Variovorax paradoxus: one gene and its partners. The protein of the gene in region 3 interacts with the protein of the main gene of each other region in a pairwise test. Links are inferred from orthologs where the notes say so. Each region holds a gene or a part of one and is shown on either strand. Other genes may lie near its edges.

Region 1 (9,725 bases), 4.3 Mb from region 3 along the record:
CTGACCAGATCCGGAACCTAAGAAGAGACATCCCATGCCCGTGAACCTGTCTGCTCCCGATCCCGCCGCGCTGTTCGCGGTGCCTGGTGTCCGCATCGGCGTGGCCGAAGCGGGCGTGCGCAAGGCCAATCGCAAGGACCTGACCGTCGTGCTGATCGACGAAGGCGCCGCGGTCGGCGGCGTGTTCACCCAGAACCGTTTCTGCGCCGCGCCGGTGCAGGTCTGCCGCGAGCACCTGGCCGCGAACCACGGCATCCGCGCGATGGTGATCAACACCGGCAACGCGAACGCCGGCACGGGCGAAGACGGGCTGATGCGCACGCGCTCCACCTGCATCGCGCTCGCGCGCAAGCTGGAAATCTCGCCCGAGCAGATCCTGCCGTTCTCGACCGGCGTGATCATGGAGCCGCTGCCGGTCGACCGCATCGAAGCCGGCCTGCCGGCCGCGCTGGCCGATGCCGACGCCAACCACTGGGCGCGCGCGGCCGAAGGCATCATGACCACCGACACGATCCCGAAGGCCTTCAGCCAGCAGGCGCAGGTCGGCGGCGCGACCGTCAGCATCACCGGCATCAGCAAGGGCGCCGGCATGATTCGCCCGAACATGGCGACCATGCTCGGCTTCATGGCGACCGACGCGAAGATCGACCCGTCGCTGGTCCAGCCGCTGGCCAGGCTGCTGGCCGACGCCTCGTTCAACCGTGTGACCATCGACGGCGACACCTCGACCAACGACTCGTTCGTGGTCATCGCGACGCAGAAGGCGACCAACGCCACCATCACCTCGCTCGATTCGGCCGACGGCAAGGCGCTGGTGTCCGCCATGCAGAACGTGGCGCGCCAGCTGGCACAGGCGATCGTGCGCGACGGCGAGGGCGCGACCAAGTTCATCACCGTGCAGGTCGAAGGCGGCCGCAACGCCGCGGAGTGCAAGCAGGTGGCCTATGCCGTGGCGCATTCGCCGCTGGTCAAGACGGCCTTCTATGCCAGCGACCCGAACCTGGGCCGCATCCTGGCGGCCGTGGGCTACGCGGGCATCGACGACCTCGACCAGACCGGCATCGACCTGTTCCTCGACGACGTGCACGTGGCGGTCAAGGGCGGGCGCAATCCGGCCTACCGCGAAGAAGACGGCCAGCGCGTGATGAAGCAGAGCGAGATCACGGTGCGCATCGGCCTGGGCCGCGGCGACGCCAGCGAAACCGTGTGGACCTGCGACTTCAGCCACGAATACGTGACCATCAACGCCGACTACCGGTCATGAACGAGCAGTTCCAGAAGCTGATCGAACGCGCCGAACAGCTGATCAACCGCATCGAATCGATCCTGCCGCAGCCGCTGGCGGAGCCGACCGACTGGAACGCTTCCATCGCCTGGCGCTACCGCCGCCGCAGCTCGGGCCACGGCGTGCTCGAGCCGGTAAAGCACGTGGCCGCGATGTCGCTCGATTCGCTCAAGGAAATCGACGTCCAGAAGGAAAAGATCGCGCGCAACACGCAGCAGTTCGTCGAAGGCAAGCCTGCCAACAACGTGCTGCTGACGGGCGCGCGGGGCACCGGCAAGTCGTCGCTCATCCGCGCCTGCCTGCAGACCTACGCGCCGCAGGGGCTGCGCCTGATCGAGGTCGACAAGGCCGAGCTCACCGACCTGCCCGACATCGTCGAGGTGGTCTCGCAGCGGCCCGAGAAATTCATCGTGTTCAGCGACGACCTGAGCTTCGACGAGGGCGAGCCGGGCTACAAGGCGCTGAAGTCGATCCTCGACGGCTCGATCGCGGCGTCGACGCCCAATGTGCTGATCTACGCGACCAGCAACCGGCGCCACCTGCTGCCCGAGTACATGAAGGACAACCTCTCGTACACCCACACCGAGGACGGCGAAGTCCATCCCGGCGAGGTGATCGAGGAAAAGATCTCGCTGTCGGAGCGCTTCGGCCTCTGGGTGAGCTTCTATCCCTTCAGCCAGAACGAGTACCTGACGATCGTGGGGCAGTGGCTCTCGTCGTTCGGCGCGGACGAAGCCGCCATTGCCGCGGCGCGGCCCGAGGCGCTGGTCTGGGCGCTGGAGCGCGGTTCGCGCAGCGGCCGCGTGGCCTACCAGTTCGCGCGGGACTACGCAGGGCGGAGCAACGCGTGAGCGAGCCGCGCAAGCACACGGAAGTCGCCGTCGGCGTGCTGATCCGCCTGTCGGACGACGCGCTGCTGCTTTCCACCCGGCCCGAAGGCAAGGCCTACGCGGGCTACTGGGAGTTTCCCGGCGGCAAGATCGAGGCGGGCGAAACGGTCGAGCAGGCGCTGCGGCGCGAGCTGCAGGAAGAACTCGGCATCACCATCGACGGCGCCGAGGTCTGGAAGATCACCGAACACGACTATCCGCACGCGCTGGTGCGCCTGCACTGGTGCAAGGTCACCGCCTGGAGCGGCGAATTCGAGATGCGCGAAGGCCAGCAGATGGCCTGGCAGCAGCTGCCGTTGGAGGTGACGCCGGTGTTGCCGGGCGCGCTGCCCGTGCTGCAGTGGCTGTCCGAGGAGCGTGGGCTGCCGTTCGCGCAGCAAGACGCGGCCTAGACCCATGCCGGGCGCACGAGCCCTTCTTTCGGATCTGGAAGAAGAGGCCCGGCTCCCGGATGTTCAATGGACCCCTCGACTGATTGATGCACCCCAAGTACCGCCCCGACATCGACGGCTTACGCGCCGTCGCGGTAGCGTCCGTGGTGCTCTATCACGCGTTCCCGAGCCTGCTGCCCGGGGGATTCATCGGCGTTGACATCTTCTTCGTGATCTCGGGCTTCCTGATCACGACCATCATCCTGCAGAGCCTGGCAGCGGGCGACTTCAGCTTCAAGGACTTCTACGCCCGCCGGGTACGGCGCATATTCCCCGCGCTGGCCATCGTGCTGCTCGTTACGCTGTGTGCCGGGTGGTACCTGCTGTTGTCCGATGAGTTCGCCGAACTCGGCACGCAGACGGTGGGCGGGGCTGGCTTCGTTGCCAACCTGGTTTTCTGGGGCGAAGCGGGCTACTTCGACACGGCGGCGGAGACCAAGCCGCTGCTGCACCTCTGGTCGCTGGGCATCGAGGAGCAGTTCTATATTTTCTGGCCGTTGCTGCTGGGTCTTGCCTGGCGCAGGCAATGGCCGATCGTGCGCGTGATATTGGGAATTGCGGCAATCTCGTTGCTGGTCAATGTCGCGACGGTGCATCCTTTTCCGACAGCATCGTTCTATTCGCCGGCTTCGCGGTTCTGGGAACTGATGGTCGGGGGCATTCTGGCTTGCATGCGGCTGCGGCCGCCGAACCCCAGCCCATGGCGCAGCCACTTGCAATCCGTGCTCGGCATCGGACTGATCGTTCTGGGGCTGGTGATGATCCGCGCCATCAAGGCGTTCCCGGGCTGGTGGGCGCTGTTGCCTACGCTGGGTGCGATGAGTTGCATCGCCGCCGGGCCGACAGGTGTGCTGAACAGGTACCTGCTTTCCAACCGCGTGATGGTATGGATCGGGCTCATCAGCTATCCGCTGTACCTTTGGCACTGGCCGCTGCTGGTGTATGTCCGCCTTGTCGAAAATGATCCGCTGCATCATTCGGTGACCGCCAGGATCGCGGCCGTGATTGCCAGCGTAGTGCTGGCCTGGGCGACCTACCGATTCGTCGAGCGCTTCGTCAGGCGCCGGCAGACCACGGGGGTCTTGCGTGGACTGGTGGTCTCGATGCTGGTATTGGCGCTAGCGGGCGCAGTGGTGTCGTTCGGTGTTCCTTCTCCGCGCAACAACAATGCACAGCTTCAGGCCGTGGCCAATGCTGCGGTGGACGCCGACTACTACGGCGGCCTCACGCGCGACATGGTCGGTGACCAGCGGGTCTACAAGGCTGGAACGGGCGTGGCCGATACATTCTTCGTGGGAGACAGCCATGTGCAACAGTACGCGCCACGGGCGCTGGCCGTGACACAAGCTTTCCCCGAGGACACGCGCACCGCTTACTTCGCGACTCTGGGTTCATGCCCGCCGGTGCCTGGTGTCTTCGCGGACAAGAATGTCGATTGCCCTGAGCGGCGCAATAAGACCCTGGCCTTCGCCTACGATCCCCAGGTCAAGACGGTCGTGATCGGCGGCTGCTGGAATTGCTACTTTCTCGACTCGGGGGCGCTGGACTATTACTTCCGCGGCCCCGATGGTGTGGTGCATCCCTTCCAGAGCGGAGACGGCATCGCCCGATCGCTCGCTTCGCTGGAAGCGCTCCTGCACGACCTGTCGCAGAAAAAGAAGGTGTACCTGCTGCTGGACAATCCGGGAGGCGAGCATTTCACGCCGAGGCGATTGATTCAGGGCAACAGACTGAGGCACATCACCGCCGCGCCGACAACGCCTACGGCACCGCTTCCTGCCAATCAGAAGCAGCTCAACGACCGGCTGCTGGAGATTGCGGCCGCAAGCGGTGCGGAGCCCATCAATGCCGTGGCCACCCTGTGCAAGGACAATGAGTGCCAGAGAACCATGCCGGATGGCGATCCTTCGTACAAGGACGGGGACCATCTTCGCCTGGAGTTCACGCGAGACCACGCCACCTACATCGATCGAGTGCTGCGCAAGAGCGACGTTGCCCAGCCCGTCAGGTAGCCAAGGACCGATTGCACGATGCACCCCAAGTACCGCCCGGACATTGACGGCCTGCGCGCCATCGCGGTGGGCTCGGTGCTGGTCTATCACGCGTTCCCGAGCCTGTTGCCCGGGGGGTTCATCGGGGTCGACATCTTCTTCGTGATCTCGGGCTTCCTGATCACGACCATCCTCCTGCAGAGCCTGGCGGCCGGCGATTTCAGTTACCGGGACTTCTACGCGAGGCGCATCAGGCGCATTTTCCCGGCACTGCTTCTTGTCTTGCTGGCTACGCTGGCTTTCGGCTGGTACGTGCTGTTGCCGGGGGAGTTTTCGCAACTCGGCAAGCAGATCACGGGTGGTGCCGCCTTCTTCGCCAACCTGGTGTTCCTGGGCGAGTCTGGCTATTTCGACGCCACTGCGGAGACAAAGCCGCTTCTTCACCTGTGGTCGCTGGGTATCGAGGAACAGTTCTACATTTTCTGGCCGCTGCTGTTGGGGCTGGCCTGGCGCAAGCGCTGGCCCATCCTGCGCGTGACCCTGGCGGTGGCCGCGATCTCTTTCCTGATCAATGTGCTGACGGTGCAGCCGCATCGCGCGGCCGCCTTTTATTCGCCGCTGTCGCGTGCCTGGGAATTGATGGCTGGCGGCTTGCTCGCGGCGATGCGACTCCAGGCTGCGAACGGCTCGGCGGACTCGCGGCCGTGGGTGAGGCATGTGCAATCGATCGTCGGCGTCGGGTTGATCGTGCTGGGGCTCGTGATGACGCGCAGCACGAAGGCATTTCCAGGGTGGTGGGCGCTGTTGCCGGTATTGGGTGCGGCGAGCTGCATCGCCGCGGGACCGAGTGGCGTGCTCAACCGATATCTGCTGTCGAATCGCCTGATGGTGTGGATCGGGCTGATCAGCTATCCGCTCTATCTGTGGCATTGGCCGCTGTTGTCGTACGCGCGCATCATTGAAGGAGGAGAGCCCTCGCTCGAATTGCGCGTGGCGCTCGTCGTTGCGGCCATCGTGCTGGCATGGGGAACCTATCGATTCGTCGAGCGCTTCGTCAAGCTTCACCTGTCGACGGGGCTGCTGCGCGGCCTGGCGGGCGGCGGGGCCGCGCTAGCACTGGCCGGCGTGCTGGTGTTCCTGGGAATGCCTTCCCCCCGCAACGCCAGCCAGGCGTTGCAGGCCGTGGCGGATGCGACGCAAGAAGACAACTACTACGACGGCTTTCAGGAGGACACGCTGGGCGGACAATTCGTTTACCGCACCGGCCAGGGAAAGCACAACGTGCTCCTGATCGGGGACAGCCATGTCGAGCAATATGCGCCGCGTGCTCTGGAACTGGTACGCACCGAGCCAGCCAAGGCGCGCACCGTGTACTTCGCGACCAAAGGCTCCTGCCCGCCAGTACCGGGATTGTTCTCCCGGCTCGATGCCGGCGGCGACTGCGGCGAGCGCCGCGCCGCGGTGCTCGAGCTGGCACTGCAACCGCAGATCGACACGGTCGTGCTGGGCGCCTGCTGGAGTTGCTACTTCACGGGCACCGGCCTCCTCGTGAACTACTTTCTGGACGACAGGAAAGCCGCGCATCCGTTCGTGAGCGGGGATGGTGTCGATCTTTCGTTGAAGTCGCTAGGCGAGGTGTTGAAACGGGTCTCGGCGCGCAAGAAGGTGTATCTCGTGCTGGGCAACCCGGTGGGCCTGGATTTCGATCCGCTGAAGCAGATCCAGGGCGACCGCCTGGGAACGATGACGGCGTCGTCCGGGCGCCTCACGGCCCCGGTGCCGCAGGATCAGGCGGAGCTCAATGCGCGGTTGAAGCAGGTGGCATTGGCGAACGGAGCGCAGGTCATCGAGCCCTTTGACAGCCTTTGCGCTTCCGGCGCCTGCATCCGCAGCATGCCGGACGATGATTCGCCGGCCTACAAGGACATTGGCCACCTGCGGCCCAGATACACACGCAACTTTGCGACGTACATCGATCCGGCACTCTTGGACGAAGACGCGAACGGGAAATAGCCCGCTCGTATTTATTGGATCTTGGGATCGCCGAAGGGCTCGTCGTCCGGCGGCGCTTCGGCCGGCATCCGGAATTCCTCGCTGGCCCAGGCGCCCAGGTCGATGCCCTTGCAGCGTGCGCTGCAGAACGGGCGATAGGCGTTGCTCGGTGCGTAGATGCTGTCGCCGCCGCACGTGGGGCAGCGGACGATCCGCTCGCCTTTGTCGTTCACCGCGGTCATGCGCAGAGGGTCAGCTCGAAAGGCGCGTCGTCCGAGCTTTGGTGCAGGCGGTCGTCCTTGTCGTGGCGCATGAGACGCACCGAGACCATGAGGCGATTGCCGCTGATTTCAGGAATGAGGCCCAGCTTGGGGTCGATGCGCAGGCGCAGCAGCTGGAAGCTGCGGCCCTGGGGCAGGTTCTGCTGGAACTGGCCGTTGGTGGCGATCACCTTGTAGGGCACGTCGGCGTCGCGCAGCAGCTTGAGCAGCAGGTAAATCGACGAGGCCAGCGGCGAGAGCGTGTTCGACCAGCGTTCGAGGTCGGCCCGGCGGCTGGCCGGGGGGCGGTGCTGCCAGGCGTAGTAGGCGGGCAGGTCGAATTCGCAGGTGCCGCCCGGAATGCCGGCTCGGCTGCGGATGCTCATGAGCCACTCGTTTTCCGTCAGCGCCTGCCCGGCCTTGCCGGCCACGCCGTTGAGGGTGGTGAAGTTGCGCTCGAGCTGGCTGACGACCTGGTCGAGCACCGCTTCGGCGATGGCCGGGTTGCCGCGATAACTGTTGAAGACGGTCTTGTGCTTGTCGAGGTCGCGCAGTACGTCGGCCTTGAGGTCGGCCCGCGCGGCGACGTCCATGATCTCGAAGATCGTGATCAGGGCGTAATGGTGGGACAGCGGCGATTCAGCGGGTACCAGCTCGCCCAGGCGGCGAAACAGGTGCTCCAGCCGCAGGTAGGTGCGGATGCGCTCGTTGAAGGGGTACTCGTAAAGGATCACGCGTATCGTTTTTTCACGTCAGGTTCGAGCTCATTGCGACTTGGCTGCCGGGGGCGGAAACACTTGTCGCACAGCCTCCAGCATACGCTGACCGAAAAGAATGTATCCGCGGGTCGAGACATGGGTTTCGTTGGCGGGGAAAAAGTCCATCACCTTGAAGCGGTTCTCGGCCGCCACGGCGAACAGGTCTGGCCCGATATTTTGCGGGTTGAACGCGGCGCGGAACACGTCGGCATGATCTTGTTGCAAATAGACCGTGGTCTTGTTCGGCACGACCATCCACAAGACCTTGTAGGGCGCGGCCGTGTCTTCGAAGCTTTTCATGAACTGTGCGGACCTGAGCGAGAGCGCCGGATTGATGCGGTCTTCAGCGGTCATCAGCAGCTTGTCGCAGGCCTGATGGCTGAACTGCTTGCAGCCGTCGGGCACGACGCGCGCATCGATCAGCGGGCCCCAGTGCTCGGGCGTGTTGGTCCAGTTGTCGGAGCGCAGGATGGCCTTGGTGTTTTTGTAGGTGAGCCAGCCACTGAGCAGTTGGGCGTCCCAGTTGATCTGGAAGCCGGGGGCGGGCTTTGCCGGGTTCTCGAAAGGCGGGGGCGTCGGATTGAAGGGGTGCTTCATCGTCTGGCAGGACTCGGACTCCTTGATCCGGTATTCAAGGAGGCGCTCGATGCTCTCGACGATCACGACCTTGCCCTTGAAGCCGGATTTCTCAAGCCAGTTCGAGAAGTCCCCGCACAGCGTTCCGCCGAGGTTGTCCCAGTGGGTGGTCGTCACCTTGTAGCCTGCCCCGACAAGAGATGCCTGCCAGGCGTAGCGCACTGAAAAACTATCGCCGATGACCAGGATGTCGGATTCGTTGACCGGCCAAGTCTTGACGTCGGCGTCCGGAATGGGCGGTGGCGGCGCGTGCCAACCGAACTGACGCTCCGAGATGCGCCCGATGCGGGTCAGGTCGCCATAGGGTATGGGCGTGAAGAGGCTGATGAGCAACAAAGCGCAGCACACCAGATAGCCTGCGGCGAAGATTCCCAGCCAGGTCTTGGCCGATTTCGTGTCTTCCATGTCAGAACTGGAAATAGAGGAACGGGCTGTAGCTGCCGAATTTCGACACACACAGGCCAAAAAGATAGACACAGCCCAAGCCCGTGACCCAGGTCGCCAGCCGCTGCAGGCGCGGCCGGCCGGCCAGGCCGGCGACGCTCGGGATCCAGCGGTCGAGCGTGATGGTGGGCGGCAGCGCCAGGCAGATCACCAGGCCCACCAGGATGGTCTGGAAGAACTCGGGCTTGCGGAACGGAACCTTGAACTCGCCGAACGCCGAAACGGGCGCGCCGTGCATGCCCAGCATGCCCTTGTAGATCTCGATGGCGGCCGTCATGCTGTCGGCGCGGAACACGACCCAGGCGATCATGACGCAGACGAAGGTGATGAACCAGCCGATCACGCGGCCGTACCACGTGGTCTTGGTGTTGCCGCGCCGCACCTTGGCGTTCCAGAAGTGGTTGACCATGAGATAGGCGCCATGCAGCGCGCCCCAGATCACGAAGGTCCAGGCCGCGCCGTGCCACAGGCCGCCCAGCAGCATCGTCAGGAACAGGTTGATGTAGCGGCGCGCCGGCCCCTTGCGGTTGCCGCCCAGAGGCACGTAGAGGTAGTCGCGCAGGAAGGTCGACAGCGAGATGTGCCAGCGGCGCCAGAACTCGATCATGTTGGTCGACTTGTACGGCGACCGGAAGTTGAGCGGCAGCTGCACGCCCACGCAAAGAGACAGGCCGACGGCCATGTCCGAGTAGCCGGAGAAGTCGAAGTAGATCTGCAGCGTATAGGCAAGAACGCCGAACCAGGCCGTATACAGCGAAGGCAGCACGCCTTCGTGCACGCCCTTGAACATCATGTCGGCGTACTGCCCCAGCGGATCGGCGATCAGCATCTTCTTGGCGAGGCCGAAGACGAAGATGCCCAGCCCGAGCGCCAGGTTGCGGGCGTTGATCCTGTAGGTGGCCGGGTTGTTGAACTGCGGCATCATCTGCGCGTGATGCAGCACCGGGCCCGCGATCAGGTGCGGGAAGTAGGTTACGAACAGCGCATAGTGGATGAAGCTGCGCTCCTGCACCTTGCCCTGCCAGCAGTCGACCAGGA
Region 2 (9,787 bases), 3.0 Mb from region 3 along the record:
AAACCGGCACATGCTCGCGACGCAGGGTATTCAGAAACGGGTCTTGCAGAAGTTGCCCTTTATTGCTCACGATATTCTCCGTGTTCAAGAGTAGTTGTTGGAGAGATGACCTTAACACAGGGTTTCCGCGCTGCAGCAACCTGAGTCAAAAGCCTTGAGAAAATAACGGTTCTCAAAAGACGGAACTTCCGCTCCAGCCTCAAGTCATTGGCCGCCATCGGCAGCCAATGGACTCAATCGTCCTTGTCCGCAAAAGGATTGTGAGAGCTCTTGAATTCGATCCGCAAGGGGGTACCCACCAGATCGAATTCCTTGCGGAAACGCCCCTCGAGGAAGCGCTTGTAAGCATCGGTCACATGCTCGAGCGAATTGCCGTGAATCACGATCACCGGCGGATTCATGCCGCCCTGGTGCGCATAGCGCAGCTTGGGCCGGTACATGCCGCCGCGCTTGGGCGCCTGGAACTGCACCGCCTCCAGCAGCAACCGGGTCAGCACCGGCGTGGACATCTTGCGCGTGGCCGACTTGTGGGCCTGCGCAATCGCCTGCCACACCGGGCCCAGGCCCTGGCGCTTAATGGCCGAGATGAAATGCAGCGCAGCAAACTTCAGGAAAGGCAGCCGGGTTTCGATCTGCCGCTGAATCTGTTCGCGCTGGTAGCTGTCGACTGCATCCCATTTGTTGATGGCGATCACCACAGCGCGGCCGCTTTCGAGGATGTAGCCCGCGATGTGCGCGTCCTGGTCGGTCACGCCCTGCGTGGCGTCGAGCAGCAGCAGCACCACGTTGGCCGACTCGATGGCCTGCAGCGTCTTGACCACCGAGAACTTCTCGATCGCCTCGAACACCCTGCCCTTGCGGCGCAGGCCGGCCGTGTCGATCAGCTCGAAACGCTGGCCGTTGCGCTCGAAGGGCACCGAGATCGCGTCGCGCGTGGTGCCCGGCATGTCGAATGCCACCAGGCGCTCTTCGCCGAGCCAAGTGTTGATCAGCGTCGACTTGCCCACATTGGGGCGCCCCGCCACTGCCAGCTTGATCGGCTTGTTGGCTTCGTCTTCCTCGGATTCGTCGTCCGGGTCGGGCAGGTTCAGCGGCTCGAGCGCAAGCTCGACCAGGTCGCGCATGCCTTGCCCGTGCGCCGCGGAAACGCCGTGCACGTCACCGAACCCGAGTTCGTAGAAGTCGACGAGCTTGGTGCCGTCGTGCATGCCTTCGGCCTTGTTGGCCGCGAGCACGCAGGGCTTGCCGAGACGGCGCAGTTCATTGGCGATGTCATGGTCCTGCGCCGACAGGCCCTCGCGGGCATCGACGACGAAGATCACCACGTCGGCCTCGGCCACGGCTTGCCGTGTCTGCTTGGCCATTTCCTTGTAGATGCCGCTGCCGGCATCGGGCTCGAAGCCGCCGGTGTCGATCACGATGAACTCGTGCTTGCCCAGGCGACCGTTGCCATAGTGGCGGTCGCGCGTGAGGCCGGCGAAATCGGCGACGATGGCGTCGCGCGTCTGTGTCAGGCGATTGAACAGCGTCGACTTGCCGACGTTGGGACGCCCGACCAGGGCCACGACCGGCTTCATGGCCGGCCTTTCGATGGCGCGGTTTTCATGGTCGGGCCTTGCGAGAAAAGATTATTCAGGGCGATATCCAAACACACCACCCTTGGCAGTCACGACCACGACCGTGTTGCCGACGAGCACCGGCGCAACGGTGATGGCGGAGCCATCGGGCGTGACACGATTGAGCAGCGCGCCGTCTTCGCGCGACACGAAATGCAGCGTGCCGGTGCTCTCGCCGATGATCAGCGAGCGGCCCACGGCCAGCGGCGAAGTCAGTTCACGGTTCTTGAGGCGGCTCATCTGCCAGGCACGTTCGCCGTCGCCGCGGCGCCAAGCGATGACGCTGCCGTCGGACTCGGTGCCGTAGACAAAGCGGTCGTCGCCGCTCACGCCGTCGGCGCCCGAGGCCGGCTTGCTCCAGGCCAGCGTGCCGCGCGCGGTATCGACGCAGCCGACGCTGGCGTAGTAGGCCCGTGCGCACACCGAGTCGCCCACGCGGCTCACGCTGCCGGTCAGGTCGACCAGGCGTTCCACGTCGTTGGTGCCGCGCGGCGCGGCGATGGGGGCTTCCCAGCGGGAGGTGCCGTTGCCCGGGTTGATGCCGACCAGACGGCCGCCGAGGCCGGCCACCAGCGTGTCGCCCACGGCAATCAGCACGCCCGACTTGCGCAGCACCAGGTTTTCACCCGCGCGCTGCTGGATCCACAGGCGGCGGCCGCTCTGGCCGTCCCAGGCGCTCACGCTGCGGTCGGCGGTCTGCACGAACACGCGGCGACCAGCGACCAGCGGTGCTGTAAAGGCTTGCGCGGACAGCTTCTGCTTCCACAGCACCTTGCCGTTCTCGAGGGCCACCAGTTCGTTGCCGGTGGTGACGACGGCCGCCAGCGAACCGTCGCTGCCGACGCCGGCCGCCAATGGCGTACCGGCGCTCGCGCGCCAGGTTTCACGGCCGGCGCGGGCATCGATGGCCACCACCGTGCCGTCGCTGCCCGCGACGGTGACGATGTCGCCGTTGATGGCGGCCGTGAGCGGGAACTTGACCTCAGGCACCTGCACCTTCCAGGCCTGGCGCACACCCATCAGGGCCGGATTGGCGGGCAGCTCTTCGGGCTTCGGCTTGCTGGTACCCGAACAGGCGGCCAGGAAAGCGACCAAAACAAGGGCTGATCCCGCACGCAGGGCGGTCGATTCAGGCATGAGACGCTTGAAATTCATGATGCGGTCAGGGAGTTTTGGGGGCTGCGGGAGTGACGGTAACGACCGGGGCCAGGCTCTTCGGGTCGACACCGACCGCGTTCAGCTTGATCTCGACCAGACGACGGTAGTCGGAAGTCGCGCCAAGACCGGTCCAGGCCTTGCGGTACTCGGCTTGCGCTTCGTCGCGCTTGCCCTGGGCCAGGTAGATGTCGCCCTTGCGATCGGCCACCAGCGGTTCGAATTCCTTGGGGACGCTGCCGTCGAGCTGCTTGAGTGCATCGTCGTACGACTTGCTGTCGAGCAGCTCGCCCGCGAGGCGCAGCTTGGCAACGGCCTTGTAGCCAGGGTCGACGGCGTTCTGTGCAACCCACTCCAGTGCTGCGCGCGAGCCTTCGGCATTGCCCTTCTCGAACAGCGTCTTGGCGACCAGCAGGCCGGCCTGCTGTGCATAGGCGGTGTTGGCGAAGCGCTCCTTCATGTCGCCCAGCACGCGCTGGATGCGTTCGACGTCGCCGGACTGCGTGCTGCGCTCGACCTCGTCGTAGAGCGCGGCGGCCTGGACAGCCTTGTTGCGCTGGAAGTATTGCCAGCCGTTCCAGGCCACGAAGGCACCGGCGACAAGCAGGACGGCCCAGGTGATCAGGGTGCCGTAGGTATTCCAGAAATGCTTGAGCTGGTCGAGCTGTTCCTGTTCTTCGAGGTCGAGATGGGTTGCCATGCGTGTCAGGTGTTGGGAGCCGGCGATTGTAGGGTGGCGGCCCAGATGGGGGCTTCAGCAAGTGCTCGGGAAGTTTGCGCGCCGCTTCCGTCGCGCAACGCCTTGAGAGTCACCTCGCCGCGTGCGAGTTCATCGGCGCCGAAGATTAGGGCGTAGGTTGCGCCGCTGGCATCCGCCTTCTTCATCTGCGCCTTGAAGCCGCTGAGGCCGTCGACGGTTGCCGCATGCATCTGCACGCGCACGCCGCTTTCGCGCAGCTGCTGCAGCGTACGCAGCGCGACCGGCATGGACGCTGCATCGGGCACGATGGCATAGGCGTCGGGCACTGGCGCCGGCACTTCGGCACCTTGCTCCTTGAGCAGGTCGAGCACGCGCTCCACGCCCATGGCCCAACCCACGGCCGGCGCGGGCTTGCCGCCGATCTGCGCGATCAGGTCGTCATAACGCCCACCGGCACACACCGTGCCTTGCGAACCCAGGCGGTCGGTCACGAATTCGAAGACCGAGAGGTTGTAGTAATCCAGCCCGCGCACGAGGCGCGGATTGATCGTGAATGCAATGTCGTTGGCCTTGAGGATGGCTTGCAGCCCCTCGAAGTGCGCGAGCGATTCGGCACCGAGAAAGTCGATCAGCTTAGGTGCCGACTCGACCACGTCCTTCATTGCCGGATTCTTGGTGTCGAGAATGCGCAGCGGGTTGCTGTGCAAGCGGCGCTTGCCATCTTCGTCGAGCTTGTCAGCGTGCTTCTCGAAGTGCGCGATGAGTTCGGTGCGGTGCAACGCGCGTTCGGCAGGCTGTCCCAGGCTGTTGAGCTCGAGGCGAACATCGGTCAGGCCGATGGCCTTCCAGAGTGCGTTCGCCAGCAGGATCAGCTCGGCATCGACGTCCGGGCCTGCAAAGCCCAGCGCTTCGGCCCCGATCTGGTGGAACTGGCGGAAACGCCCGCGCTGCACGTTCTCGCGGCGGAACATCGGGCCGGTGTACCAGAGGCGCTTGGGCCCTTCGTACAGCATGTTGTGCTCGATCACCGCGCGCACCAGGCCGGCGGTGTTCTCCGGGCGCATGGTCAGGTGCTCGAACTTGCCGTGCTTGTCGGCGCGGTCCTCGAAGGAGTACATCTCCTTCTCGACGATGTCGGTCACTTCGCCGATACCGCGCACGAAGAGTGCCGTGCGTTCCAGGATCGGCGTGCGGACGTTGCGGTACGCAAACCGCCCCATCAGGTCGCGCACGGTGGCCTCGAGCCACTCCCAGCGCGCCGATTCGGGCGGCAATATGTCGTTCATGCCTTTGACGGCATTCAATTTATCAGCCATGGATCCTGCGGAGGTGTCAGGCAGCGACGGCGTGTTCGCCGCCGAAGCGCTTTTCGATATAGGTTTCTACGAGCTGGTGGAACTCGTTGGCGATATTGTCGCCGCGCAGCGTAAGCGCCTTTTCGCCGTCGATGAAGACCGGCGCCGCGGGCGCCTCGCCGGTGCCAGGCAGGCTGATGCCGATGTCGGCATGCTTGCTTTCGCCTGGGCCGTTGACGATGCAGCCCATGACGGCCACCTTCAGCGTTTCCACGCCGGGATACTTCTTGCGCCAGACCGGCATCTGCATGCGCAGGTAGTCGTCGATCTGCTTGGCCAGTTCCTGGAAGGTGGTGCTCGTGGTGCGGCCACAGCCCGGGCAGGCGGTGACGCTCGGCACGAACACGCGCAGGCCAAGCGCCTGCAGGATCTCGTTGGCGATCAGCACTTCCTGCGTGCGCGACTCGCCCGGCTGCGGCGTGAGCGACACGCGAATGGTGTCGCCGATGCCCTCCTGCAGCAGGATCGACAGCGCCGTGGCCGAAGCCACCGTGCCCTTGGTACCCATGCCGGCCTCGGTCAGGCCCAGGTGCAGCGGATACTCGCAGCGCCGGGCCAGCTCGCGGTAGACCGAGATCAGGTCTTGCACGCCGCTCACCTTGCACGACAGGATGACCTGGTTGCCGGCCATGCCCATCGACTCGGCCAGCTTGGCGGACTCGATGGCCGACGTGATCAGCGCCTCGTACATCACCTGCTTGGCATCCCAGGGCTGGGCGCGTTGGCTGTTGGTGTCCATCAGGCTGGCGAGCAGTTCCTGGTCGAGGCTGCCCCAGTTCACGCCGATGCGCACCGGCTTGTTCCAGCGCATCGCGGCGTCGATCATCTGGCCGAACTGCTTGTCCTTCTTGTCGCCCTTGCCCACGTTGCCGGGGTTGATGCGGTACTTGCTCAGCGCTTCGGCACAGGCCGGATAGTCGGTGAGCAGCCGGTGGCCGTTGTAATGGAAGTCGCCGATCAGCGGCACGTCGACGCCCATGCGGTCGAGCTGCTCGCGGATGTAGGGCACCTGCGCGGCGGCTTCGGGCGTGTTGACGGTGATGCGCACCATCTCCGAACCGGCCAGCGCAAGCTCCTTGACCTGGATCGCGGTGCCGATGGCATCGACGGTGTCGGTGTTGGTCATCGACTGCACGCGCACCGGCGCGTCGCCCCCCACCGTGACCACACGCGGGCCCCAGACCACGCTGGCCTGGCGCGAGCGGCGCGCCTTGGGCGCCGCCGATTCGATGGGAAGAAGGCAATCGCTCATGACGTCACCTCGAAACGCGCCACGCCACCGCTCTTGGTGACCGGCTTCAGGTCGAAAGGCTTGCCGCGCACCTGCACGTCGACGCTCGACGCACGGCCCACGACCACGGACAGCGGCAGCGCGCCCGACAGGCCGACGGTCTCGCCGGCCTGCAGGCTGCGACGCAGCAGCTGCTTGCCGCCGGCTTCGGTCACGGTGATCCAGCACTCTTCACGTGCCACGAAAACGAGCTGCTGGCTGCTCGCGGCGGAAGCTGCAGGCGCGACGGCGGCGGGTGCCGTTGCGACCGGCGTCGTTGCATTGGCTGGATTGGCAGCAACAGGCGTCTCTACAGCCGCTCCCACCGAACCGCTTGGCGCTACCGCCTGAGCCGGCACGGTCTCGGCGACGACGCCCGAACCGCCCGGCGTTCCCGCGGACGCATCGTTCGTTGCCGGGGTGTCGGCCGAGCCATGCGCCGTCAGACGCGAGACCGAGGCACCGAGCTGATCGAAGACCGACTGCGGCAGCCAGAACAGCGCGCCCGCGCCGATCAGCAGCAGCACCACGACGGTCAGCAGCGCGCGCGATGGCAGGCCGCCGCTGGAGCGGCCGTTGCCGGCCCAGCGCGGCGTGCCCGACGAGATGTTGGTCTTGAGCGTGCGGTCGGCCGCGGCCAGCGACACCTTCTGCGTGGTCGGCAGCTTGGCGAGCACGGGCGCGGGATCGATGCGCAAGGCGCGGCAGACGCTGCTGGCGAGCGCACGCGCAAATACCGGATCGGGCAACGAAGCGATGTCGTCGGCCTCGAGCGCCAGCAGTTTCTGCGGGGGCACCTTGAGCGCCGCCGCCACCATTTCGATGTGCAGGCCATGCGCCTCGCGCGCCTCGCGAAGCAAGTCGCCTGCGGTCTTGTGCGTGATGTCGCCTTCTTCGAGCGGCTGCGCCGCGGAAGTGCCGAACTCCGAAACCCGATCAATCATTGAAATTCCCGCGCTCGTACGCTGATGCCTCCCGCGACTGGGGGAAGCGTCGTTGCAGTTGACCTCCCAACTGCGCCAATGCCTCGCGGTTGTTGAGCTTTCGTTCGATCTTGATGCCGAGCCACAGCGTTTCGGCGCTGGCCGAAGGGCTGTTGTTGACGCGGCGAATGTAGAACTGCGCACGCGACCATTCTTCGCGCTGCGCGAGCACCAGGGCCAGGTTGAAACCGACCACCGGGTTGCTGGCGTCGATCTCGTAGGCCTGCTGAAGGGTGCGCTCGGCCTGCGCGCGCTGGCCCGCCTTGAGCTCGCAGACGCCACGCGTCATGAGCGTCTTGGCACGGTCGGCGTAGCTGGGCACGGCGAGCGCCTCGTTGAACTGCGTTGCCGCATCGCCGTAGCGGTTCTGCTGGCACAGCAGCCAACCGTAGTTGTGGCGCGTGTTGGGGTCGCGCGGATTGATGGCAATGGCGCGGCGAAAACTGTCTTCGGCCATGCCGGCGTCGTCGAGCCGCATGTAGACCAGGCCGCGCAGGTTGTACGCGTCCGAATTGTTCGGGTCGGCGGCGAGCGCCTGCTTGATCTCGTCGAGCGCGACGTTGGTTTGGCCCTGCTCGAAGTAGCCCGAGGCCAGCTCCATGCGCAGGCGCGCGCGGCGCTGGCGGGAGCTTTCGTCGGACTCGGTGACGATGTCCACGCCCTTGCCCGAACTGGTGTCGGCCAGGCTCGTGGTGGTGGTGCGCGTGCTGACGCAACCGGCGAGCAAAAACGTCACGGCGACGCCGGCAAAACTCGCGGCCAGCATTCGCTGCGCGCTAGCGGTCGTCATCGGAAAGGCCATGCTCATTGCTTCAGTGCTCCTGGGGAAGGGTCTTGCGGACCGGGTGCAAAACAATGGGGCGCTCGGCTGCACGGCGCTGGGCCATGCGCTCGGCCGCACGGGTGCGGTCCTTGACGTCGCCGGCGAGCTGGCCGCAGGCGGCGTCGATGTCGTCGCCGCGCGTCTTGCGCACGGTGGTCACCAGGCCCGCTTCGCTCAGCATCTTCGCGAATGCCAGCACGCGCGGCTGCGGCGAGCGCAGCAGGCCCGAGGCTGGAAACGGATTGAACGGAATCAGGTTGAACTTGCACGACACGCCGCTCGTGCGCACGAGCTCGATCAACTGGCGCGCATGCTCCGGCTGGTCGTTGACGCCGTCGAGCATGCAGTACTCGAAGGTGATGAAGTCGCGCGGCGCGTGCGCCAGGTAGCGCTTGCAGGCCTCGAGCAACTCGGCGATCGGGTACTTGCGGTTGAGCGGAACGAGGTCATCGCGCAGCGCGTCGTTCGGCGCGTGCAGCGACACCGCCATGGCCACCGCGCAATCGGTGCCCAGGCGGTCGATCATGGGCACCACGCCGGAAGTCGACACCGTCACGCGACGGCGCGACAAGCCGTAGGCGTTGTCGTCGAGCATGGTGCGCAACGCGGGCACCAGCGCGGAATAGTTCTGCAGCGGCTCGCCCATGCCCATCATCACCACGTTGGAGATGACACGCTCGTCGCGCTTGAGATGCTTGCGCAGGAAATGTTCGGCAAACCACAGCTGGGCGACGATTTCGCCCGTGGTGAGGTTGCGGCTGAAGCCCTGATGCCCGGTCGAGCAAAAGCGGCATCCGACCGCACAGCCGGCCTGGGACGACACGCACAGGGTGCCGCGATCGTCCTCGGGAATGAATACGGCTTCGACGGCATTGCCGTCGCCGACGTCGAACAGCCACTTGATCGTGCCGTCCTTGGATTCGTGCTGCGTGAGGACCGGCAAGGCCTCGACGCGCGCGGTGGTCGCGAGCTTCTCGCGAAGCGACTTGGCCAGATCGGTCATCTGGGTGAAGTCGCTGGCGCCACGCTGGTGAATCCAGCGGAACAGCTGCGTGGCGCGGAATTTTTTCTCGCCGAGTTTTTCGCAGAACGCGGCCAACCCCTCGAGATCGAATTCGAGCAGATTGGCCGTGGTCATGGAATCGGTCGAGATACGACTTCAGCGTGCGTAGACGTTGAGGCCGGCGAAGAAGAACGCGACTTCGTTCGCTGCGGTTTCGGGAGCGTCCGAGCCGTGCACTGCGTTGGCGTCGATGCTGTCGGCGAAGTCGGCGCGGATGGTGCCGGCGGCTGCCTTCTTCGGGTCGGTGGCGCCCATCAGGTCGCGGTTCTTGGCGATGGCGTTTTCGCCTTCGAGCGCCTGCACGAACACGGGGCCCGAGATCATGAACTCGACCAGGTCCTTGAAGAAGGGACGTTCCTTGTGCACGGCGTAGAACTGCTCGGCTTCGTTGCGCGACAGGTGCACCAGCTTGGCGGCGACGACCTTGAGGCCGGCGGCTTCAAAGCGGGAAACGATCTTGCCGATGACGTTCTTGGCGACTGCGTCGGGCTTGATGATGGAAAGGGTACGTTCGATAGCCATTGAAATGCTTCCTGAGCTTTGATTTTGAAGAGTTTTGTCACAACTGCAACGAGTTTGTTGCGCCGTATGCCGACAAAGCCTCTGATTTTAACCGGCGCAGCCCCCGGGGCTCATGAAAACCCCGCGAAAGGCCGCGCTCCTGCGGGAGGCTTTCAGCGACCGCGGCGACGTCCGCCGCCCGAGTTGCCGAAGCCGCTTCCACCACCGCCTCCGCCGCCACGGCGGCCGGGGCCTCCGCGCTGCTCCTTGCGCTGGCGCGAGAAGCTGTCGGCGCCGATGTAGCCGAGCGAGGTCTTCATC
Region 3 (9,956 bases):
CATGCCCTTGCGGAACAGTGCGCCGGCCACGCGCCCGCGCAGCTCGGGCAGGTCGCTGTCGCCCCAGCGCGCGACGATCTGGTCATGCACGCGCAACTCGTCGTCGCGGCGGCCGAGCCGGTCGAGCGCGGTGCTCTTGTATTGCAGGCACAGCGCGACCTGCTCCTGCGTCTCGGTCGAGGGATCGGCGCCGTGGCGCGCGTCCATTGCGTCGGCGGCCGCTATCGCTTCTTCGAAGCGCTCCAGCGCAATCAGGCAGAAAGCCTTGTGCACCAGCGCCCGTGCGCATTGGCGGCGCAACTCTGGGTGCGATGAGGCTGCGTGCGCCGCGAGCACCTCGTCGAACAGGGCGATGGCCTCGCTTGCTTCACCTGCGTCGCCGTGCTTGCGTCCCTGCCTGACCTTCTCACGCACCTCGTCGCGCAACTCCTTCGACAGCGCCGGCACCGGGCCACCCGCATCGACCGCAATCGTCTTGCGCAGGCGCTTCAAACAGGCAAGGCGCCCGGCCGTCGCCTTGGCATGGATGTCGCGCAGCTCCGCCGCTGCCGCGTCCTGGAAGCGCGCGATGAGGTGTTCGTACACCGCGAGCGCATCGTCCGCCCGGCCAAGCCGCTCCAGCAGCACGTAGCCCTGGTTGAGCCGCGCGCTCGCCAAGCTCCGCTGCACCACGGCATCCGCGTCGCCCGCGAAGGTGCCGAGCAGGCGCTCGCAGGCAGCCAGCGCAGCGCCGGCGTCATCGTGATCGCGCAGGCCCGCGGCCCAGTCGTAGGCGCGCAGCGCGGCCATGCGGCGCACCTGGGCCGACGCATCGCGGCCATAGCGTTCGAGCAGCCAGCCGACCAGCTCCGCGCGGCGCGCATGCTCCTCGGGGCCGAGCCCGTCGAAGAACAGCGCCAGCGCGCGCACGCCTTCGATGCGCAACTCCGGCGTGGCATCGGCCAGCGCGGCTTCGATCTCGTCGGCCACCGACAGGCACAGCACCTGCGCCTGCGTGTGCTGCGCCAGCTCGCGCAGATTGACCACGCTGGCCAGCCGCGCGCGCGCCACGCGCAGCACGATGCCGGGGCCGACCGCGCCGCCGAAGCGCTCGATCAGCGCCTCCAGCGTGGCCAGGGCGTTCTGCGGCAGACCGCGGTGGTGCTCGACCTCGGCCTTGAGCAGCCGGGCGTCGACGCGCCATGCATCGAGGGCCGCGTCGGGCTGGGCGTCGAGCAGCTCGATCATGAAATCGCAGGCCTCGCAGCGGGCGGCGGGCTCGTCGATCCACCAGGTGCGCTGGAACAGCGCGTGCGCGACATGCGCGCGAATCTCGGCTTCGGCATGTCCGCCATAGGCCGCCACCAAGCGGTCGAGCGCCGCGAGCGCATCGGCCGGGCGCGACAGCTGCCGCAGCAGATGCGCCTGCAACCGCAGTGCCTGGCAGCAGGGAACGACGACGCCCGCATCGTGCAGGCCTTCGCAGGCCGCAAGCAACTGCCCGCAGGCGGCCAGCGCCTCGTCGCGCCGCCCCGTGCCATCGAGCAGTTCAGCGCGGCGAAAGCCCGCGGCGGCGCGTTCGGCCGGCTGGCGCGGGCGCGCCATCAGGGCCTGCACCTCATCCAGTTGCTGCTGCGCGGAGGACTCGACTACATTCACATTCGCTTCCTTGTGTGGCGCGCCCCGCGCGATGCGGGGCGGACTGTACGAATCGGCACGGATTCTGACCGCGATCACGCGGCTTTCCCGTTCCGCTCAACGTCCTTTTTTCCGGCTCGCGCCTTTTCGTTACCTTTCTTATTCATGCGCATTCTTGGCATCGACCCCGGCTTGCAGACCACCGGCTTCGGCGTGGTCGACGCGGACGGCCATGCGCTGCGCTACGTGGCCAGCGGCACCATCAGCACCCGGCACCTGGGCACAGGCAATCTCCCGGCACGGCTCAAGGTGCTGTTCGACGGCATCGCGGAAATCGCGGCGCGCTACCAGCCCGATGCGTCGGCGGTGGAAATCATCTTCGTCAACGTCAACCCGCAGTCGACGCTGCTGCTGGGGCAGGCGCGCGGCGCCTGCGTGACCTCGCTGGTCAACAGCAATCTCTCGGTGGCCGAGTACACGGCGCTGCAGATGAAGAAGGCGGTCGCCGGGCACGGGCAGGCCGCCAAGGCGCAGGTGCAGGAAATGGTCAAGCGCCTGCTCGACCTGCCGGGCCTGCCTGGCGCCGACGCGGCCGACGCACTGGGCATTGCCATCACGCACGCGCAGGTGGGACGTTCGATGGCGCGGCTCGCGGAGGCGGCCGAGCTTTCGAAGACGCATGCCGGCACCTACCGGCAAGGGCGCTCGCGCTGATTCAGCGCACGATGTAGCGCAGCTCGCCCAGGCGCTTGCGGCGCTCGCGCACCTCGGCCGCCACCAGGGCGCCGTCGCCCCGCAGCGCGCGCGCGATCCACGACGCCAGTTGCGGCATGTCGTCGGCCGTGAAGCCGAGGCGCACGATCTCCGGCACGCCGAGCCGCAGGCCGTTGATGTCGCCATCGACCGGCGCAATGGGCAGCCCGATGCCGCACGCCAGCAAGCCGCCTTGCGCGAGCAGCTTCGCGGCGCGCTGCCCGCCACCCCAGCGCGCGGCCTCGACCGCCAGCTGGTGCGACTGCGTGAAGCCGCGCGCCTTCGCGAACACGGGCAGCCCTTCGGCATCGAGCGCGCGTGCCAGTGCCTGCGCTGTCTCGCGCATCGCCGCCGCATAGGCCTTGCCGTGCACCTTCCAGTCGAGCAGCCCGCGGGCCAGCGCGGCGGTGCGGCCCGCGTCCGAATTGGCCGTGAGGCCGGGATAGGCGATGGCGTCGATGCGCTCCATCAGCGCCGCGTCGTTCGACACGATCAGCCCGCCCGCAGGTCCGCCAAGGCTCTTGTAGGTGCTCATGGTGATCGCGTGCGCGCCGTCTTCGAGCGGCTGCGGCCAAGCCTTGCCGGCCACCATGCCCGACAGGTGCGCGGCATCGAACAGCAGCTTCGCGCCCACGCTGTCGGCAATCTCGCGGATGGCGGGCACGGGGTGCGGAAAGAGATTGAGGCTGCCGCCGATGGTGATGAGCTTCGGTTTCACCTCGCGCGCCAGCCGGGCGAGCGCGGACACATCCACGGTGTAGCCGTCGGCATCGACCGGCGCCGGCACGGTCTTCAGGCCGTAGAGCCCGGCCGCGCCCGCCGCGTGATGCGTGACGTGGCCGCCGATGGTGGCGGGCGGCGCGATGATGGTGTCGCCGGGCTGGCAAGTGGCCATGAACACATAGAGATTCGACAGCGCGCCGGAGCTCACGCGCACCTCGGCGAACTTCGCGCCGAACACTTCGGCCGCCAGTTCCGCGGCAACGACTTCGATGCGCTCGATGGCTTCGAGGCCCATCTCGTACTTGTCGCCTGGATAGCCGAGCGAAGGGCGCGAGCCGAGCCCGCGCGACAGCAGCGCCTCGGCGGCAGGGTTCATGACGTTGGTCGCCGGGTTGAGGTTCAGGCCGTCGACATCATGGATGCGGTGGTTGTCAGCCACCAGCCGTTCGATCTCGGCGGCGACGCCCGCCGCGTCTCGCGCGGAGGCATCGGCGGCGATGGAAAGCATGTGGTCTTCGCTGGCGGCGGGAACCCAGGGGCGGCGTTGCAGGGCGGCGGGCATGCGGCGTATCTCGCTGGAAGTGGTGTGTGGCCGCATCGTCGCCCGTCGCACCGCGACGGGCAAACCGGATAATCTGTGCCCGAGCCTTAGAAAAACTTGGCCTGACTCGCCTCTCACACCATGCCGCTCGCACCGCCCCGCCCCCGCCTGCCCCCGCACACCGCCGTGCGTGCCTTCGAAGCAGCCGCGCGCCACGGCAGCTTTGCGCGAGCAGCGGAAGAGCTGTTCGTCACGCCGGCCGCCGTCGCGCAGCAGATCAAGGCATTGGAGACCTGGGCCGGCGGCGCGCTGTTCGAACGGCACAGCCAAGGCATACGCCTGAGCGCGCATGGGCGGCGGGCCTTGCCTGCGCTGAGTGCGGCGGTCGACCAGCTCGGCCTTGCGGTGCAGGCGCTGCGCCACGAGACCCAGACGGCCGCTCGCCGAAGCACGCTGCAGGTGGCCGCCCTGCCCGCCGTGGCGCAGCTGTGGCTGTCGCCGCGGCTCTCGCGATTGAAGGCTGCGCTGCCCGGCGTGCAGGTGTCGGTCACAGCGCTCGAGCAACCGCCGAACTTTCGCCGCGAGCCTTTCGACCTGGGGTTGTTCTACGCGCGGACCGGTGAGCACATCGAGGCGGCGGTCGGCGCGCAGGCGATTGCGCTCGCGCGCGACCGGCTGCTTCCGGTCTGCAGCCCGCGCCTGCAGCAGCCCTTGCCCAGTGGCCGGCCGCGCAGCATCGACGATTTGATGGAATTGCTGGCGCGCAGCGGCGGCCTGCACGACACCGTCTGGCGCGACGACTGGCAACGCTGGCTTCAGGCCGTGCGCCCCGGCACCACGTCAGCGGAAGCGGATGCGCTGGCCGCAGGGCCGGACTTCTCGCTCTACAGCCTCGCGCTGCAGGCAGCGGTCGACGGCGAAGGCGTGCTGATGGGGCGCGAACGGCTCGTCGCACCGCTGCTTGCACAGGGCAGGCTGCATGCGCCGTGGGGGCGGCCGAAAGCATTGGGAGATTCGGTCATGCTGCTGGTGCCGGCCCATCGCAAGGGGCCGCTGCTCGCGCGGCAGGTGCAGGCACTGCAGGCGCTGGCCGACTGAGTGCGGGAGTCTTGACTAGGCCAGGCGCTCGGCGATGAGCACGGCGAAGAACCCGAACGCCGCCAACAACGTCCACTTCAGCACGATCCAGCCGAAGCGCCGGTACTTGACCTGCCCGGTGCCCGCATAGAACGCGAAGGACGCGCCCGCCACCAGCAGAAGCAGCAGGATGGCCCAGCGGAAAAGAAGCATGTGGTGGGAACGCGGCCTGCGCTGGCTCTACCAGGCGCGGGCGACTTCGCCGAAACCGCGCGGGGCGCGCTTTTCGTCTTCGAAGGTCACGACTTCGTAGGCGTCGCTGTGCGAGAGCAGTTCGCGCAGCAGCTTGTTGTTGAGTGCATGGCCCGAGCGGAACGCGGTGTACGCGGCCAGCAGCGGCTTGCCGATGATGTACAGGTCGCCCATGGCGTCGAGGATCTTGTGCTTCACGAACTCGTCGTCGTAGCGCAGGCCGCCTTCGTTCAGCACCTTGGTGTCGTCCATCACGATGGCGTTGTCCAGCCCGCCGCCGAGCGCGAGACCCTTGCTGCGCATGTACTCGACCTCCTTGGTGAAGCCGAAGGTGCGCGCGCGCGCGATGTCGCGGCTGTACGAGTCCGCGCCCAGGTCGAACTCCACGCGCTGGCCGGTGGAGTTGACGACGCGATGGTCGAAGTCGATCTCGAAGCTCAGCTTGAAGCCGTGGTACGGCTCCAGGCTCGCCCACTTCTCGTTGGCGCCCTCGCCTTCGCGCACCTCGACCTTGCGGGTCACGCGGATGAAGCGGCGCGGCGCCTTCTGCAGCGCGATGCCCGCGCTCTGCAGCAGGAACACGAACGAGGAAGCCGATCCGTCGAGGATCGGCACTTCGTCGGCCGTGATGTCGATGTAGAGGTTGTCGATGCCCAGGCCCGCGCAGGCCGACATGATGTGTTCGACGGTCTGCACCTTGGCGCCGCCGGTGGAGACCGTGGACGCCAGGCGCGTGTCGGTGACCGCCTCGGCGGTCATGCGGATCTCGACCGGCTCGGGCAGGTCGACGCGGCGGAACACGATGCCCGTGTCGGCCGGAGCCGGTCGCAGGGTCAGTTCCACGCGTTGGCCGCTATGGAGCCCCACGCCCACGGCGCGGCTGATCGACTTGAGGGTTCGTTGTTGCAGCACGGCGGGCATTTTAGGCGCGCGACGTGCGTGGCGGCCTATGCCCCTCGCTATGGCACCGATAGACATGGGTTCTATGCAATCCCCGCAGACTGGCCCGAAATGGACGCAAAGGGCACGAGGTGAGCGCAGCGCCTAGAGCCGGCAGACGTCCCTTTCAGGTCGTCCCCGTACCCCTTGCGAACCCTCGTGCCCTCTGCGTCTCGCTGAGTCGCTTCGCGGAACACCGAGGAACCGGCTCCGCCGGGCCTCAGGTGTTGCCCCGGCAGGGGGTTGGCGAAGCGACACGAAGTGCGCGCAGCCTGGGGGCGAGCCGAATTCAGTCGGCCTGGCGGCGCAGGAAGGCCGGGATCTCGAAGTCGTCCATGCCGCCCGACGACAGCGCGTCCACCTTGGCTGCGGCCATCGTGCGGTTGGTGCGCCACACGCTGGGCACGGCCATGCCGTCGTAGTTCGGCTGGCTGCCGCCGCTGCTGTGCGCATGGCCGGTGCCGCCGAGGGTGGGCACGGTGAAGCCGATGTTGTCGGTGCCGGTGCGGATCACTTCCAGCGTCGGCGCCTGGCGGCGGGCGTCGGCACGCGACAGGCCGGTGGCCACCACGGTCACGCGCATCTCGTCGCCCAGGCTGTCGTCGTAGGCGGCGCCGTAGATCACGTGCGCGTCCGGCGAAGCGTAGGCGCGGATGGTGTTCATCGCCAGCTTCGACTCGTTCAGCTTCAGCGAGCCCTTCGATGCCGTCACCAGCACCAGCACGCCCTTGGCACCCGAGAGGTCGATGCCTTCGAGCAGCGGGCAGGCCACGGCCTGTTCGGCGGCGATGCGCGCGCGGTCGGGGCCAGCGGCGGCAGCGGTGCCCATCATGGCCTTGCCGGGTTCGCCCATCACGGTGCGCACGTCTTCGAAGTCGACGTTCACGCCGCCGTACTCGTTGATGATTTCCGAGATGCCGCCCACGGCGTTCTTCAGCACGTCGTTGGCTTGCGCGAAGGCTTCGTCCTGCGTGACGTCTTCGCCCAGCACGTCGAGCAGCTTCTCGTTGAGCACCACGATCAGCGAGTCGACGTTGGCTTCGAGTTCGGTCAGGCCGGCGTCGGCGTTGGTCATGCGGCGGCCGCCTTCCCAGTCGAAGGGCTTGGTCACCACGCCCACGGTCAGGATGCCCATTTCCTTCGCGACGCGCGCGATCACGGGTGCCGCGCCGGTGCCGGTGCCGCCGCCCATGCCGGCGGTGATGAACAGCATGTGCGCGCCGTCGATGGCGGCGCGGATGTCGTCCACCGCCGCTTCGGCCGCGTCACGGCCCTTCTCGGGCTTGCTGCCGGCGCCCAGGCCGCTGGTGCCGAGCTGGATGATCTTGTGCGCGGTGCTGCGCTGCAGCGCCTGTGCGTCGGTGTTCGCGCAGACGAACTGAACGCCCTGCACGCCACGCTCCATCATGTGGGCGACCGCATTGCCGCCGCCACCGCCGACACCGATCACCTTGATCTGCGTGCCCTGATTGAACTCTTCGACTTCGATCATTTCGATGGTCATTTTTAACTCCTTGAATCTTGCAGTTGCCGTTATGTGTCTATGAATATTTCTTGTGCCGCGACGAGAACAACGATGCGCTCGTCATGGCGGTGGACCTGTGCGTCGCCATCGCTCGTTGAAGTGCAAGGGAGGGCTGCCGCGCGCGAGCCAGAGTGGAGACTTGATCATCGTCAGAAATTCCCCACTATGAAGTCCTTGAAGCGTCCGAATGCGGTTTTTACCGATCCATTCTTCTGCGCGACCTTGAAGCCGCGCATGCGCGCGAAGCGTGCCTCTTCGAGAAGGCCCATGACTGTAGCGGCGCGAGGCTGTGCAACCATGTCGGACAACGCGCTGGAGTACTTCGGAATGCCGCGTCGCACCGGCTTCAGGAAGATGTCTTCGCCGAGTTCGACCATGCCGGGCATCACCGCGCTGCCGCCCGTGAGCACCACGCCCGACGACAGCACTTCTTCATAGCCCGACTCGCGCACCACCTGCTGCACGAGCGAGAAGATTTCCTCGATGCGCGGCTCGATCACGCCGGCCAGCGCCTGCTTGCTCAGCATGCGCGGGCCGCGGTCGCCCAGGCCCGGCACCTCGACCTGCGTCTCGGGGTCGGCCAGCAGCTGCTTGGCGAAACCGTTCTCGACCTTGATGTCTTCCGCGTCCTTGGTCGGCGTGCGCAGCGCCATCGCGATGTCGCTCGTGATGAGGTCGCCCGCGATCGGAATCACGGCCGTGTGGCGGATCGCGCCGTTGGTGAAGATGGCCACGTCGGTGGTGCCCGCGCCGATGTCGACCAGCACCACGCCCAGCTCGCGCTCGTCCTCGGTCAGCACCGCCTGGCTGGAGGCCAGCGGGTTCAGCATGAGCTGGTCCACTTCGAGGCCGCAGCGGCGCACGCACTTGATGATGTTCTCGGCCGCGCTCTGCGCGCCGGTCACGATGTGCACCTTGGCTTCCAGGCGCATGCCGCTCATGCCGATCGGCTCCTTCACGTCCTGGCCGTCGATCACGAACTCCTGGGGCTCCACCAGCAGCAGGCGCTGGTCGCTGGAGATGTTGATGGCGCGCGCCGTCTCCACCACGCGGGCCACGTCGGCGGGCGTGACTTCCTTGTCCTTCACCGCCACCATGCCGCTCGAATTGATGCCGCGGATGTGGCTGCCGGTGATGCCGGTGTAGACGCGGCTGATCTTGCAGTCGGCCATCAGCTCGGCTTCTTTCAGCGCCTGCTGGATGCTCTGCACCGTGGCGTCGATGTTCACCACCACGCCGCGCTTGAGCCCGTTGCTCGGCGCGATGCCGAGCCCGGCCAGCTTGAGCTCGCCGCCGGGCAGCACTTCGGCCACCACCACCATCACTTTGGCGGTGCCGATGTCGAGTCCTACGACCAGGTCTTTGTATTCTTTGGGCATTGATATGTCCTCGATTCCTCGGTATTCGCTACTTGATTCTTCTTGGGGCCTCTGGCGAGACCGTGGTGACGCCGCGCAGCCGCAATGCATACGCGTCGTTGTGGCGCAGATCGGCGCCTTCGACATCAGCCACCGTGCGGTGGTACTGGCCCGCGACCTGGGTCACGGTCTTCAGGAAGCGCTGCAGGCGAGCCGTCACTTCCTCGCCCTGGCCGCGGCCCAGCTCGATCTCGGCGCCGGTGTCCAGCACCACCTTCCAGCTGCCCCGGCTCGACAGCGTGAGCTCGTCGATGCTGAAGTCGTAGGGCTGGAACTGCGGCTGCAGCACGCGGTACATGCCCAGCACCTGGCCGGCCTGCTCGATCGGGCCGTCCAGGCGCGGCAGGTTGTCGTCCACCTCGGCCACGTTGGCCTCGAACACGTCGCCGAAGCCGTTGATCAGCTTCGAGCCCGCCTCGTCGCCCCAGATGGCCACCGGCACCTGCTCGGTCAGCGTCACGCGCAGCTTGTTCGGGAACTCGCGCCGCACCACCGCGCTGCGCACCCACGGCACCGACTCGAAGGCGGTGCGCGCGCGCAGCAGGTCGATGGTGAAGAAGTTGCCCTTGAGCTGCGGCGCCACGTTGGCGCGCAGCGTGACCGCGTTGTTGTGCGTGACCTCGCCGTCCACCTTGATGCCGACGATCGGGAAGAAAGGCTGGCGCAGCACCCACCATGCGCCCGCCGCAAGCAGCATGAGCGCCACCATCGCGAAGGCAATGTTCGCGACGATGTTCATGAGCTTGACGTCGAAGGGCGCGGGGATGCTGTCGGCCATGGCTATAACGAGCCTCCCGTGGCGTCGAGCGTGGCCGAGGCCAGCACCCGCACGCAGAGTTCTTCGTAGGCGATGCCCGCGGCGCGTGCCGACATCGGCACCAGCGAGTGGCTGGTCATGCCGGGCGAAGTGTTCATCTCGAGCAGGAAGGGCTTGCGGTCGCTGGCGCGGATCATCACGTCGGCGCGGCCCCAGCCGCGGCAGCCGAGGGTGCGGTAGGCCGCCAGCGCAATGCGCTGGATCTCGTGCTCTTCCGCGTCGGGCAGGCCGCTCGGGCACTGGTACTTCACATCGTCGGTGAAGTACTTGTTCTGGTAGTCGTAGGCGCCCTCG

What was found.
Region 1: the proteins of ftsZ (region 3) and zapD interact in binary tests that used the Escherichia coli proteins (3 or more experiments, as listed by UniProt). The link is inferred for Variovorax paradoxus from one-to-one orthologs.
Region 2: the proteins of ftsZ (region 3) and rlmN interact in binary tests that used the Escherichia coli proteins (3 or more experiments, as listed by UniProt). The link is inferred for Variovorax paradoxus from one-to-one orthologs.

What each region holds. Positions count from the first base shown.
Region 1 is NZ_CP091716.1:5,868,472-5,878,196, reverse strand. What follows is about bases 5,706-8,464. They hold zapD (cell division protein ZapD), read right to left. Parts: upstream 7,584-8,464; coding sequence 6,828-7,583; downstream 5,706-6,827. Other genes in these bases: L3V85_RS27305 (hypothetical protein), read right to left, coding at 7,614-8,464; L3V85_RS27315 (DNA gyrase inhibitor YacG), read right to left, coding at 6,622-6,831; L3V85_RS27320 (acyltransferase family protein), read left to right, coding at 5,706-6,610. In the rest of the region: preprotein translocase subunit SecA, read left to right, coding at 1-4; bifunctional glutamate N-acetyltransferase/amino-acid acetyltransferase ArgJ, read left to right, coding at 35-1,264; L3V85_RS27335 (ATP-binding protein), read left to right, coding at 1,261-2,136; L3V85_RS27330 (NUDIX domain-containing protein), read left to right, coding at 2,133-2,567; L3V85_RS27325 (acyltransferase family protein), read left to right, coding at 2,654-4,618; more of L3V85_RS27320, read left to right, coding at 4,637-5,705; more of L3V85_RS27305, read right to left, coding at 8,465-8,648; L3V85_RS27300 (MBOAT family O-acyltransferase), read right to left, coding at 8,650-9,725. UniProt on the Escherichia coli protein: Cell division factor that enhances FtsZ-ring assembly. Directly interacts with FtsZ and promotes bundling of FtsZ protofilaments, with a reduction in FtsZ GTPase activity.
Region 2 is NZ_CP091716.1:4,530,772-4,540,558, forward strand. Bases 6,967-9,787 are described here. They hold rlmN (23S rRNA (adenine(2503)-C(2))-methyltransferase RlmN), read right to left. Parts: upstream 9,041-9,787; coding sequence 7,892-9,040; downstream 6,967-7,891. Other genes in these bases: L3V85_RS21075 (RodZ domain-containing protein), read right to left, coding at 6,967-7,040; pilW (type IV pilus biogenesis/stability protein PilW), read right to left, coding at 7,033-7,887; ndk (nucleoside-diphosphate kinase), read right to left, coding at 9,062-9,487; L3V85_RS21095 (pseudouridine synthase), read right to left, coding at 9,640-9,787. In the rest of the region: RNA chaperone Hfq, read right to left, coding at 1-70; ribosome biogenesis GTPase Der, read right to left, coding at 234-1,577; outer membrane protein assembly factor BamB, read right to left, coding at 1,629-2,771; L3V85_RS21060 (YfgM family protein), read right to left, coding at 2,779-3,471; hisS (histidine--tRNA ligase), read right to left, coding at 3,477-4,787; ispG (flavodoxin-dependent (E)-4-hydroxy-3-methylbut-2-enyl-diphosphate synthase), read right to left, coding at 4,804-6,078; more of L3V85_RS21075, read right to left, coding at 6,075-6,966.
Region 3 is NZ_CP091716.1:1,546,470-1,556,425, reverse strand. The notes cover bases 5,300-8,289. They hold ftsZ (cell division protein FtsZ), read right to left. Parts: upstream 7,407-8,289; coding sequence 6,192-7,406; downstream 5,300-6,191. Other genes in these bases: ftsA (cell division protein FtsA), read right to left, coding at 7,577-8,289; lpxC (UDP-3-O-acyl-N-acetylglucosamine deacetylase), read right to left, coding at 5,300-5,875. In the rest of the region: L3V85_RS07360 (tetratricopeptide repeat protein), read right to left, coding at 1-1,638; crossover junction endodeoxyribonuclease RuvC, read left to right, coding at 1,783-2,331; glyA (serine hydroxymethyltransferase), read right to left, coding at 2,333-3,655; L3V85_RS07345 (LysR family transcriptional regulator), read left to right, coding at 3,776-4,732; L3V85_RS07340 (hypothetical protein), read right to left, coding at 4,748-4,924; more of lpxC, read right to left, coding at 4,952-5,299; more of ftsA, read right to left, coding at 8,290-8,806; L3V85_RS07320 (cell division protein FtsQ/DivIB), read right to left, coding at 8,835-9,623; L3V85_RS07315 (D-alanine--D-alanine ligase), read right to left, coding at 9,626-9,956. UniProt on the Escherichia coli protein: Essential cell division protein that forms a contractile ring structure (Z ring) at the future cell division site. The regulation of the ring assembly controls the timing and the location of cell division.